One region of the Maritalea sp. genome, then DNA from elsewhere that is predicted to be linked to it. Evidence: predicted binding sites of a transcription regulator. Region 1 holds the regulator's gene; the other holds the start of a gene.
The links. The regulator LexA, encoded in region 1, represses DNA repair genes until DNA is damaged. The targets are predictions, from matches to a motif close to TGTTCNNNNTGTGTTCNG.

Region 1 (6,114 bases):
GGGTCTGCTTTTACCGGGGTTTATCTTGCTTTTTTCATCGACAGCGCACCTGCCCCAACCATTGTTCTCGTCATGACGGTGCTTTTTGTGATTGCGTTTTTCCTGTCGCCAAATGCCAAAAAACTATCCGGCGTAGAGACAGAAGTTTCACCTCAATAAAAAAGGGCGGTGTTGATTAGACCGCCCCTTCATACGTTGTTTATTGATGATAGTTTCGTTCATCGCTAAGCCCTATATCTTTTCTAATATGCGGGCTTAATTCACCAGCCCCCAGATAATAGGCACGTACCAATTTCCGTTTTTGACGTGCCTCAATATAGTTCAGGAAAACCTGACCAAAGCGGCCTAATCGTTCGAAATATTGCTCCGATATTGCGTGTTGTTTTTTCATGTGAATATGCTCGGCCAGAACCACAAAGCTCCGCCGCTCCTCATTTTGAATAAATTTGTACTGAAATCACCGCGCAAAACTGCGCAGGAACGAACAGCGACTGATTGTTGATCATCCACACCGTGTGCAGACAAAGAGAGTTGAAAGGTGAATCCTAAAATGCAGCAGCTAGGACGCTGGACAAAGGATCAGTTGCGCTAGTGTTAAACTGGCAAACAATTTGCCAGAAGCGTTTGAAATGTGAACATATGAAACCTCCTTGGCGTTATGGCTGGCGGGACCAACCTGTTTTAAAGACAATCGTGCAATACGCTCGCAGAAATGCAACTGCAACTAAAAACTGCGACAGTTTGGCACATGCGCTCCAATTGTTGCAATTTGAACACATAGTTAGGTCGCCCCAAAATGGATACAAATTCTGCACCACTTGCAGAACATATAAAGAACAGTTATAGTTGTTCAACATTTGTTCCGATTCTATTTCAGGCTGTAAAGGACTTCAAAATGTTGACCCGCAAGCAACATGAACTGCTTATGTTCATTCATGAGCGCATGAAGGAAAGTGGTGTACCGCCCTCATTTGATGAGATGAAGGATGCTTTGGACTTAAAGTCCAAGTCCGGTATTCACCGCTTAATTACAGCTTTGGAGGAACGGGGCTTTATTCGTCGCCTGCCCAACAGGGCGCGAGCGATGGAAGTCATTCGTTTGCCAGACAGTATGAACCCGTCTCTTGGTGGTAAGAAGTCCAAGTTCGAACCCAGTGTCATTCAAGGTGATCTTGGCCGCGCCAGAGAACCTGTTTCCGCCTCCACAATTGCGCAGGATGAAAACCCCAACGCGCCTGTTACGATCCCTGTGATGGGACGAATTGCGGCCGGTGTTCCTATTGCAGCCATTCAAGAACAAAGTCACACCATATCGGTTCCACCTGAAATGTTGGCTGGCGGCGAGCATTATGCGCTCGAGGTTAGCGGCGACTCTATGATTGATGCAGGCATTTTTGATGGTGACACGGTACTGATCAAAAAGCAGGTTACGGCCAGCAATGGTGAAATTGTTGTCGCTTTGGTCAATGACGAGGAAGCAACATTGAAACGTTTGCGCAAAAAAGGTCAGTCCGTGGCCTTAGAAGCAGCAAACCCTGCTTATGAAACAAGAATTTTCGGCCCTGACCAAGTAGCGGTTCAAGGACGATTGGTTGGTTTATTTCGCAAGTACTGACCCCGTTGGGACCTAGTGGCCCCAACATCCCCGATTGCGAACACTTGACCCGACAGCTATGCTTTTCGCATCGGTTGCTCGGGTTTTTTTATGCACTCAAGGACGCCATGGTCGGTTTTCATCGTCTAGTGCCCACTTCACGTCAAAACCTCCGGTTTTGTTCCTAAATAATGTGGCGACGCCGAACCGGTCTAATTCTTTTTGTGTAATCACTAACGCGTTCGGGCAACTAACGGACCGCCGTTGCCTAACGATCAGGATGTCGGCATTGGGGCAATCTTCCCGTAAGCCAACGCTGTTTTTAACTGCAGAAATGACAAGTCCGTCGATCTGAGCGCTGCAGCCATGTTTGTCACAATTGCCAATCGCTTCATTGTTTAGCATATCGGCGCCAAACCGTTCAGACCAAGCCCTTGTTGTAAAACTGTTTGATTTGCGGCCGAGCTGATTGAACGACGCCCCATTATTTACAATTATCGCTTGTGTGCTGTCAGATATAACTGCAAACGGAAGTCTGGCTGGCCCGAAAGCAAACAGGCAGATTGAGAAAACAATTGGTGCGGCAAATTTGATTTTTCCATGGAAAAAGCTCAACCATCCGAGCATCACCAAACATGCAGGCAAAACCCAATTTGCCAACATTGGCGTCTGTGTGAAATCTGCACTTATGGCCGAAATATGTTTAGCAATTTGAACGATCAAATCGATGCCTGCGCCCATCAACAGCAAAAATGGTTCCTCAAGACCAAGAGGCATTAAAAGCACCGAAATCAATCCACACGGTAAAACAAAAAACCCAACAATGGGCACTGCGATCAGGTTGCCGAGCAAACCTAGCGGCGCGAATTGTTGAAAATGCACCGCAGCAATCGGGGCTGTCGCAATTCCAGCGATCAAGCTGGTTAGCGCAATCCCGCCAAACAATTTTGCCCAATAGGGAAAAACGATGGCCGACCGGCCAATGCCTGCGTAAACTGCGACCAGTCCGACCACTGCAGCAAAAGATAGCTGGAACCCAGGTTTGAAAATCTCATGCGGAAACATCAAGATGATCACAATCGCCGCAAGAGCAACGTTACGCATGGTGATGGCGCGGCGGCCCACAATGATAGCCATAAAAGCCAAAACCAACATCAAAGTAGCCCTTTGGGTCGCCAAATTTGAACCAGAAATCAAAAGATACGCAATTGCCACCCCAATCGCCACCAATGCCGCCATTGGTTTTATCCGTCGGTCATGCCGCACCAATTGCGATATAAACAGTCGAACCAGAATAAATACACTGCCCACAACCAACGTGAGATGAAGCCCGGAAATGGCAAGCACATGTGCCAATCCCGCATTCGCAATTTCCTCTCGAAGCTCGCTGGCAATGCCAGATTGGTCACCAATTATCAGTGCTCGTGCAATGCCCGACTGCTGATCTGACAAATATTGATCCAACCGATTTCCAATCGACCACCTCAACCCATCAATGTTTGCCGAAAGAGATTTTCCACCAGGCTCAATTATTTTGGCTGGTCCCAAGGAACTTGCAAACCCACCTACTCCCGCGAAAAAACTGTGAAATTGCGCATCATAACTATCAGCGTAAACCGGCTTGGGCACGGGAATAATTCGCGCCCGCAATTCAATTCGATCACCCAGCTGGAATGCATTTTCCGGGTCAAAATGTTCGCTTTTTACGTTCAGCCGCAAACGCCGAACATTCACCAAGCGCGTATCACCAGCCAGTTGGTCAATCACCAGCCGTTCTTTACTACCTTGGATGACCGTTCGGGCAACAACTACGCCCGAAAGCTGGTCAACTGCCATAGGATAGCTGATCATGAAGGTGCCGAACCATTGGGCGCTCAGCGAAATTAAGGAATAGCCAAACCAAGCAGCAAGTGTCAGCGCTAAAGCCCTTCCTGTTCGCTGCCGAATTCGTTGCCAAATAAAGCAAATACCCAGCACGAAAAGAACGAACAAAACCGCCATCCAGTTTGGTTCAAACCGAACATTTTTATAGATGGAAATGCCAAATATCAGCGCAAATGGCAGCAGCACAATGAACTGACGATGATAAATTGCACTAGAAACGGCATCGGCGAGCAGATTAGCAGGCGATTTGCGTTGTTTTACTGCCGCATTCGGGCGCAACCTTACAGGTTCGTCGCCCTTGGGCGACAATTGAGTATGGCTTTTAAGTATCGTTTCGCCTTCAAAAGCGGCCATTAGCTCGCCTCTATCTTGCGCAATATTCCGCTTATGTTACACATGCTGCAAAATTTCGCCAGCATTGCCTCCATCTCGGAGCAACAAGCGGTGCCATCAGCCTTCATTTGATAATTGAGAACGCTCAGCATGACAGATAAAGTGATTACACGGTTTGCGCCGTCACCAACCGGATTTTTGCACATCGGCAATGCCCGCACTGCCCTTTTCAACTGGGCCTTGGCCAAATCTCTTGGCGGCGAAATGTTGCTGCGCATTGAGGATACCGACAAAGATCGCTCAACCGACGAAGCCATTGCTGCCATCATCACCGGCATGGATTGGTTGGGGCTGGACTATGCAGGTGAGCCAATCTTCCAGTCGAAAAACATCGATCGACACACCGAAATTGCCAATCAATTGCTGTCGGAAGGCAAAGCCTATAAATGCTACGCCACCGCTGAAGAATTGACGCAAATGCGTGAGAAGGCGAAAGCAGACGGACGCCCAATGGTCTATGATCGTCGTTGGCGAGATCGGCCTGAAAGCGATGCGCCAGCAAATACACCATTTGTCGTGCGGATCAAAGCACCAACCAGCGGCGAAATCGTGGTTCATGACAAGGTGCAAGGCGACGTGCATTTCAAGGCTGAAAACCTTGATGATTTTGTTATTCTGCGCTCTGACGGTTCCCCGACCTATTTGTTGGCCGTTGTGGTTGACGATCACGATATGGGGGTCACTCACATTTTGCGCGGTGACGACCATTTGGTGAATTCGGCAAGACAAATCACGATTTATAATGCGCTTGATTGGCACATTCCGACGATGGCGCACACGCCGCTTATTCACGGACCAGATGGTGCAAAACTGTCAAAACGGCATGGCGCACTTGGCGTAGAAGACTATCGACGTATGGGCTATCTACCTGAAACAATTCGCAATTATTTTGCACGTCTAGGTTGGGCCCATGGCGATGAGGAAATTTTCTCATCGGAGCAGTTTATCGAGTGGTTTTCATATGGCGGGCTTAACAAAGGCGCCAGCCGCATTGATTTTGCCAAAATGGAAAATGTGAACGCGCATTACATTAAGGCAAGTGAAGACGCACGCCTGTTTGATTTAATGGTGTCGCTTGCAGAAGAAATTGAAGATGAAACGGCGCTCAAAGGTCTAACCAAGCACGCTGAAACGGTTAGGGAGGCCCTGCCCGCACTTAAGACCCGCGCCAAAACCATTCTCGAGTTGAACAAGGCCGCCGAATTTATTTTTGCCGCTCGTCCACTTGCGTTTGAAGATAAAGCATTGGCGGCGACACAGGGTGAAAACTTGGACATTCTTCGCAATGTCCAACCAGTTCTCCAAGGACTGAACGATTGGTCCCACGATGGAATCGATGCTGCGCTTCGCGCTTTTGCGGAACAAAACGATCTCAAGTTTGGCAAAGTGGCTCAACCAATTCGGGCAGCTGTGACCGCAAAGAACGCCTCCCCCGGCTGTTTTGATGTTTTGTTACTGTTAGGCAAAGAAGAAAGTTTGTCTCGTCTGAGCGAAACCACTGCGGTATAAACACGCAATTTGGTATTGGATTGGCGTTCATCGCTTGCGAATTAACGTCAAATCCGGTACCTCATGCGCAACCTGATTTGCAGGTCGACGACGCTTACGTTTGTGGGGACGATTCGCTGAGTCTAAATTTTTTGAAATCTTGAAGGAGGCCTTGCTTATGACCGATCGGATTGCAAAATTAGAAATTGATGGCAAAAGTTATGAATTCCCCATAATTTCAGGCACAGTTGGTCCTGACGTTATCGATATCCGTTCTCTATATGCTCAAACCGGGCATTTCACATTTGATCCAGGATACACGTCCACCGGATCTACAGAATCAGCAATCACCTATATTGATGGCGGCAAAGGTACTTTGTTGTACCGTGGCTATCCAATCGAACAACTAGCTGAAAAATCAAGCTTTTTGGAAGTCTCCTATTTGCTCTTAAAGGGTGAGTTGCCGACCGCCGACCAGTTTGCGGAATTTTCAAACACCGTCACACGACACACTATGCTACATCAGCAAATGGGGAAGTTTTTTGAAGGTTTCCGCCGCGATGCGCACCCAATGGCTATTGTTTGTGGTGCAGTTGGCGCAATGTCTGCATTCTATCACGATTCAACAGACATTACCGATCCGGCGCAGCGCGTTATTGCCTCGCACCGTTTGATCGCTAAAATCCCAACAATCGTTTCATGGGCATACAAATACTCCATCGGGCAACCGTTTGTTTCACCACGCAATGATCTTG
Region 2 (6,114 bases), on a different contig from region 1:
CATCCGGATGGATGACCAGCATGTTCTCGCCCTCATAGAAGCAATCAACAGGGCACACTTCCACGCAGTCCATATATTTGCATTTTATACAATTGTCGGTGACGATGTAGGTCATAAGGTGAGTTCCGTTAGGTGTACATTTGCGCTGCGGCAGTTGGGGAAGGTGCAACTGGACTTACCCGGTCCCTTAAGAAAACTGACGGTCTATTGGCTAATGAATTTTTTCAAGAAGCGCAAGGGCGGTTTTGAGCAACGCTTTTCAATCCTTGGGCAAATGTTGAAATGCTGTTTCAATCCGGGGTTTTTAGCTGGTCAGTTTCCCGTCTTTCCCGCTTTGTTGGTCGACCTGCGCCTTTTTCACGCACCGCTTGAGCTAACGGACGAGGTGCATCCGATTTTGGCAGGGGTGGCGGACTAAGGTCTTCAAAAAGAAGAGCCGCTAAAGTTGCAGATTGGCGCTTTTCGCCGGGATCGAGCATTTTAAGAATACGAATACCGCGCGGTAGGGTGATGGTGAGCACGTCACCCACCTTAACCTTGGCTGCTGCATTGACGCACCGTTCTGAATTTACCCGAACGTGTCCGCCATTCACTAGCTTTTGTGCAAGTGTGCGGGTTTTTGCGCATCTGGTGAACCAAAGCCACTTATCTAGTCTTTGCCTTCGTTCTGGTTCATCCATGTGGGCGTTTGACTATTTCTTTAATGCGGCAAGAGCGGCAAATGGCGAATCTGGATCAATCGGCTTAGATTTTGGCGCAGGTTTACTGTTCCGCTTTTGGTGTTGAGCGGCCTTATTATTAGGCTTGCCAGCTTTTTGGCCTTTGCCCTGAGCGTTTTGGTTGCGGTTCTGGTCGCGCTTTTTACCCTGAAACTGCTTGTTGTTCCGACGCGGTGCGGGGTGCCAAACTTCGTCGAACTGTGGCTCTGCTGGTGGTTCGGTGTCAGCCGTTGCTTTTTCGTCTGTCTCAGCTGCAACAGTTGGTGCTGGACCGTCGTTATTGTTGGCCGCTTCAACCGCTGGTTCTGCGTTTTCAACGCCAGCGGTTTCTTGGTCGGCATCTGCTGCTGCGTCCGCTGGCTTTTCATTGTCGTTGCTGGTTGGCTCAACAGCTGTAGGTTCAACAGGCGTGCGCGTGACTTTATATCCAAGGGATTCCAAGACGGTTGAAAACTCTTCACCCGCACAGCCCAGCAATGATGTCATTTCAACGGTTACGCGGAAGCCATTGCCATCAGCAGCGCCTTCGGGCGGCATGTCCTGATTTCGCTTTGGATCAAACGCGATGAGTGGACGGATCAAATCGGCAAGCCGCTCGAGAATGTCCACACGCACGGCCCGGTTGCCGGTCACTTTGAAACCGGCAATTTCATAAAGTTCTTTAGCGACGTCGGGGTCAACGTCAATTGACGTGCGGCCTGATAGAATTATTTGGGGTAGTTCGCGTACACCGGGCTGACGTACACCGCCATTTTGTAAGGCCCAAAGAATGAGCGCGATTTCTCGTGGCGCTGGTTTTAGCGAAAGCGGCAAGTAAATGTGGTAGGCACCAAATTTAATGCCCATCTTGCGCATGGCCCCACGTACGTCTTGATCGAGTGATTTAACATCATCTGCGATTTCAGTTCGTGGGATAACGCCCAAACTCTCCGACAAGCGAAACGCCACGCCGCGTGCGGTGCCGTCTAAATCGGTTGGGTTTTTAAGCGCAATCAATTGTTCAAGTTGGGTGTTGATCGCATGGCGGAGCCATAGATCTAATCTGTCTTGTACAGATCCCAAGTCTGGGCCCGTTAGGCTTTCGTCGGCCAAAACAACCAAGCGTGGGGTCAAAATATCATCACCCGGAGAAAGTTCCGCGATCACCTCGCCGCGCCAACGGATAAGACCATCTGCGGTTAAAACGAACTCGTCATTGGGCGAATCGGTAACTTTTTCCGCTCGCTTTTTAATCTCGGGCGCGATTGCAACGCTTGCGGCAGAGCGCAAGTTTTTGGTTTCGCCGCCATCCTGAGAGGAGAGGGTAAATCGAAATCCTTCAATAGAGCCAATAGCTTGGCCCTCCAAGGAAACTTCGCCGCTTTGTGATACTTCTGGAGCCGTCATCTGTTTATCTCTTAAATGGCGCATTAAAACACTGGTGCGTCGATCAATAAATCGCTGCATAAGACGCTTATGTAATGCGTCTGATAGGGAGTTTTCAATCTCTTTTGTTTTTTCACGCCAATAGGTAGGATCTTTGAGCCAATTTTTCCGGTTTGCGACGAATGTCCAAGTGCGGATTTGTTTGATCCGATTGGACAAGGTGTCAATTTCGCCATTTGCATTGTCGCAAAACCTGACCTGTTCGGCAATCCAGTCCTCGTTAATTGTGTCACTTTGCGCAAGATTTGCAAAGATTGTGGCAATTATCTCACCATGTTGGGCCGGAGAAATGTTGCGATAGTCCGGAATTGACGCGCATTCCCATGCCAGTTGGGTAAGCACTTTGCCCGATTTGGGGCCAATATCTGGGTGCCGCATCAAAAATTCTAGCCCAAGCTGGTCTTTTGCCACCGGCACATTCGTCAATTTATTGTGGGTTGATCGTTTGTCCAGAGAACGTTGCAGCGCTCTAAACGAAGAGAAATCCAACGCAGTGTTTCGCCATTGCAGCATTTTGACGGCGTCGAATTGGTGGGATTCGAGTTGTTCGACCAATTCGGGCGAAAAACCTTCTGCCCCACCGGTGACGCCGAATGTGCCATCGCGTTTGTGGCGACCTGCCCGTCCCGCAATTTGTGAGAACTCTGCCGGGGTGAGGGGCCGCATTTGTTTGCCGTCAAATTTCATGTCCGCAGCAAAGGCGACATGTTTGATGTCCAGGTTCAACCCCATACCAATGGCGTCGGTGGCCACCAAGAAATCAACTTCGCCATTTTCATAGAGCTCAACTTGGGCGTTGCGGGTGCGTGGGCTAAGGGCGCCCATCACCACAGCAGCGCCACCACGTTGACGCCGGATCAGTTCCGCGATGGCGTAAACCTCGTTTGATGAGAACGCGACAATGGCCGAGCGGCTGGGCTGCCGGGTGATTTTCTTTGAACCCGCATAGGTGAGTTCTGAAAACCGTGGCCGCATGATGATTTCGGCATTTGGCAACAGCGCCGCGATGATTGGGGCCATAGTGGCCGCGCCCAGCAATAGCGTTTCTTGGGTGCCCCGGGCGTTTAAAATGCGGTCGGTGAAAATGTGCCCGCGATCAAAGTGGGTCGCGGTTTGTATTTCGTCCACCGCCACACACTCAACAACCAGATCGGTGGGCATGGCCTCCACCGTTGCCACCCAATATCGAGCGCCTTTGGGGGTAATCCGTTCTTCGCCGGTGATTAGGGCCACAGCGCCAGTACCAACCCGATCAACTAGCCGTTGATAGACTTCGCGCGCCAGCAAGCGCAGTGGCAAACCGATCATACCAGAGCGGTGCGCCAATATGCGTTCAACAGCGTAATGGGTTTTTCCGGTATTGGTTGGCCCCAAAATGGCCTTAACGTTACCCGTTGAAAAGGTTCCCGCTGAGAATTGGTTCGGCATAATCTGCTCCGGCGTCCTTAAAGTAGCTGCCCTAACTGTCTTTTTTTGGGACAGGACATCGGGTTAAAACAGCGATGGATTTACCATTAGTACGAAACAAGAACGAACACGGACCGAATCGCGGTTATGTGTAGATTCTGATTTCGTTCTCCACATTATATGGTGGGTCATGGTGCAATGAGCCACTATTTTTCCAAAATTGGGCCATTTGTGCTCTTGAAAATACAAATGGGCGTTCATTTAGATTTCGAAACGGTTAATTTGCGGTGTTTGCTAACGAGTGTTGCTTTAGTTTGAATTTGTGTGGTGCCCGTTTTTTTGTTGCGTTAACTTCTTGTGCTGGAAACGTAAGGCCTTTTACTCAAAATTTTACCAAAAAGAAATTGACGTGTCGAAACGAGAACGCACTTCAAGGCCTTATGGTTAATGCGCGGCGTTCAAATTTTGTGGTTTTTTAATAATTTAGCCGGGTAAGCACCATGGATAGGTCGCCAAATGCAGTGCCGACCAAAACTCGGTAGGGGATCATATACCCGGACTGTCCCAATGGGGCGTACCAGATCAAAAAGCGCTGGTTGCTTTTCATGTAGTTCGTGGTGTCTGAATTGGTGAAATGGCCAGAGATCGGCTTGTAGCGCATGGTACACAGCATCACAGGGCCTTGATAGCCAGTGCGTTTAGACGTGGCCGTTTGTTTTTCGGCAAATTTGAGGTCGAGATCATATCGCTCAACGCCCGTATAGACCTTAAAGCTGCGATTACACACGTCAGGGTTCAATGTGTCGGCTTTCACGAGGAACGCGGCGATGGGGTCGTTGATCTTGCGACGATGCTTGGACACAACCGGTACGCGGTTTTGGTTTTGGCTGAGTGGCGGCACCACTTGGGTACTGGTGACATTGGCGTTGTTGGCTTGAAACCGCACAGTAAATGTGTCGGTGCTGGTTTTCGTTTCCAACAGAAATTGATTGGATTGCAACTGTTTACCGTTCGACGTTCCGCTGGATGTCAGCTTAGCGGTGCCAGCTGAAACAAGAGACGCTAGCCCTGAAACATCGCCATCAATGTTGGCAGTATAATTTTGGCCATCGTCTTTAAAATTCACCCCCACCTCAGCGATATTGACGCCACGTAAGGTCACCACATATCGGGCTTGGGTGTTTAATGACGCTGCAAACCCGTTTGTGGGTAACATTGCAAAGACAAATAGGGTAAGAAGAGTGCGAAAAAGACGTTGCGAGGGTAATGCGGCCACGATGTCGGTCGCTCCTTGGCTAATAGGCGAACTGGTTTTACGAATCACTGATTTTTTACAGTGCCGACATGGAATGACGCTTTCAAGGCATTTCGAGATGTAAAATCAACAGAAGTGCTTGACTAATGTGCGCCCATTATCTATTTAAACGCGACTTTTTCATATAATTGAGACCTGTCGGGCTCTGCGTAATGCAGGAGACAATTCAGGTTTTATGGATCGAACGGGAATTAAAACATGGCACGTCGTTGTGAACTATCTGGCAAAGGTGTGATGTCTGGAAATAATGTGAGCCACGCGCTCAACCGGACTCGTCGCAAGTTTTTGCCTAACTTGTGCAATGTGACTTTGATGTCTGAGGCATTGGGCCGCAATGTGAAACTTAAGGTTTCTGCTGCAGCTTTGCGTACTGTTGAGCACCGTGGTGGCTTGGACGCATATTTGCTTAAAGCGAAAGACACTGAATTGTCAGTTCGCGCACTAGGTGTAAAAAAAGAACTTCGTTTGGCGCTTGCGTCTTAAAAACGAATTTTTTTACAACAATTCAAATTTGATACCGCGCAACTTAAATGTTTCGCGGTATTTCTTTTTTAAGTGGCGTCGGTCTCTTGCCGGAATTGCTGCGTAACATAGAGGTGCATTATCATGCTCACTCGCTTTTTTCTGGCCATCGCGGCCATGGCGATCGTTGTCGTTTCGTCAAACTATCTTGTGTCCATTCCTGTTGATGTTCAACTTGGAATGTTTGATCTCAAAGAGATCCTGACCTGGGGTGCGTTTACCTACCCATTTGCATTTTTGGTAACAGACCTGACCAACCGTCATTTTGGCCCAAAATCGACGCGCATTGTCGTGTTGGTTGGCTTTTCGCTTGCGGTTTATTTGTCGCTCAAACTCGCCAACCCACGGATTGCGGTTGCATCGGGTTCTGCATTTCTGATTGCCCAATTATTAGATGTTTCAATCTTTGACCGGCTTCGCAATGGGGTGTGGTGGCAAGCGCCGCTGATCTCCTCAGGCATCGCCTCGGTTATTGATACAGCGATCTTTTTCACCCTGGCCTTCGCACCGGCATTTGTGGGCATCGATCAGTTCTTCAACCAAGCAGACACATCATTGGGGTTTGGCGTTCCGTTTTTAAGCGTAGGCGCTGAAGTGCCGCTTTATATTTCGCTGGCCGCTGGGGATATGCTGGTAAAAATGCTCATGGTTTTTGCCCTATTGGCGCCGTTCAACTTGCTCCGTCGGGTTATTGCAGACCGGCAAGTGGTGAGTAACGCAGCCGCT

Region 2: the regulator LexA is predicted to act here: its motif matches at 3,660-3,677, upstream of ACSHWX_RS10430 (helicase-related protein).

What each region holds. Positions count from the first base shown of each region.
Region 1 covers NZ_JBPOEU010000009.1:48,533-54,646, reverse strand. Annotated here, with positions in the region: gene ACSHWX_RS06960 (metal ABC transporter permease) at 1-159, shown strand, start outside; gene ACSHWX_RS06955 (hypothetical protein) at 200-391, opposite strand; gene lexA (transcriptional repressor LexA) at 896-1,615, shown strand; gene ACSHWX_RS06945 (ComEC/Rec2 family competence protein) at 1,712-3,832, opposite strand; gene gltX (glutamate--tRNA ligase) at 3,962-5,380, shown strand; gene gltA (citrate synthase) at 5,538-6,114, shown strand, end outside.
Region 2 covers NZ_JBPOEU010000014.1:78,348-84,461, forward strand. Annotated here, with positions in the region: gene fdxA (ferredoxin FdxA) at 1-115, opposite strand, end outside; gene ACSHWX_RS10425 (RNA-binding S4 domain-containing protein) at 291-680, opposite strand; gene ACSHWX_RS10430 (helicase-related protein) at 693-3,572, opposite strand; gene ACSHWX_RS10435 (DUF3108 domain-containing protein) at 4,027-4,827, opposite strand; gene rpmB (50S ribosomal protein L28) at 5,065-5,349, shown strand; gene ACSHWX_RS10445 (VUT family protein) at 5,473-6,114, shown strand, end outside.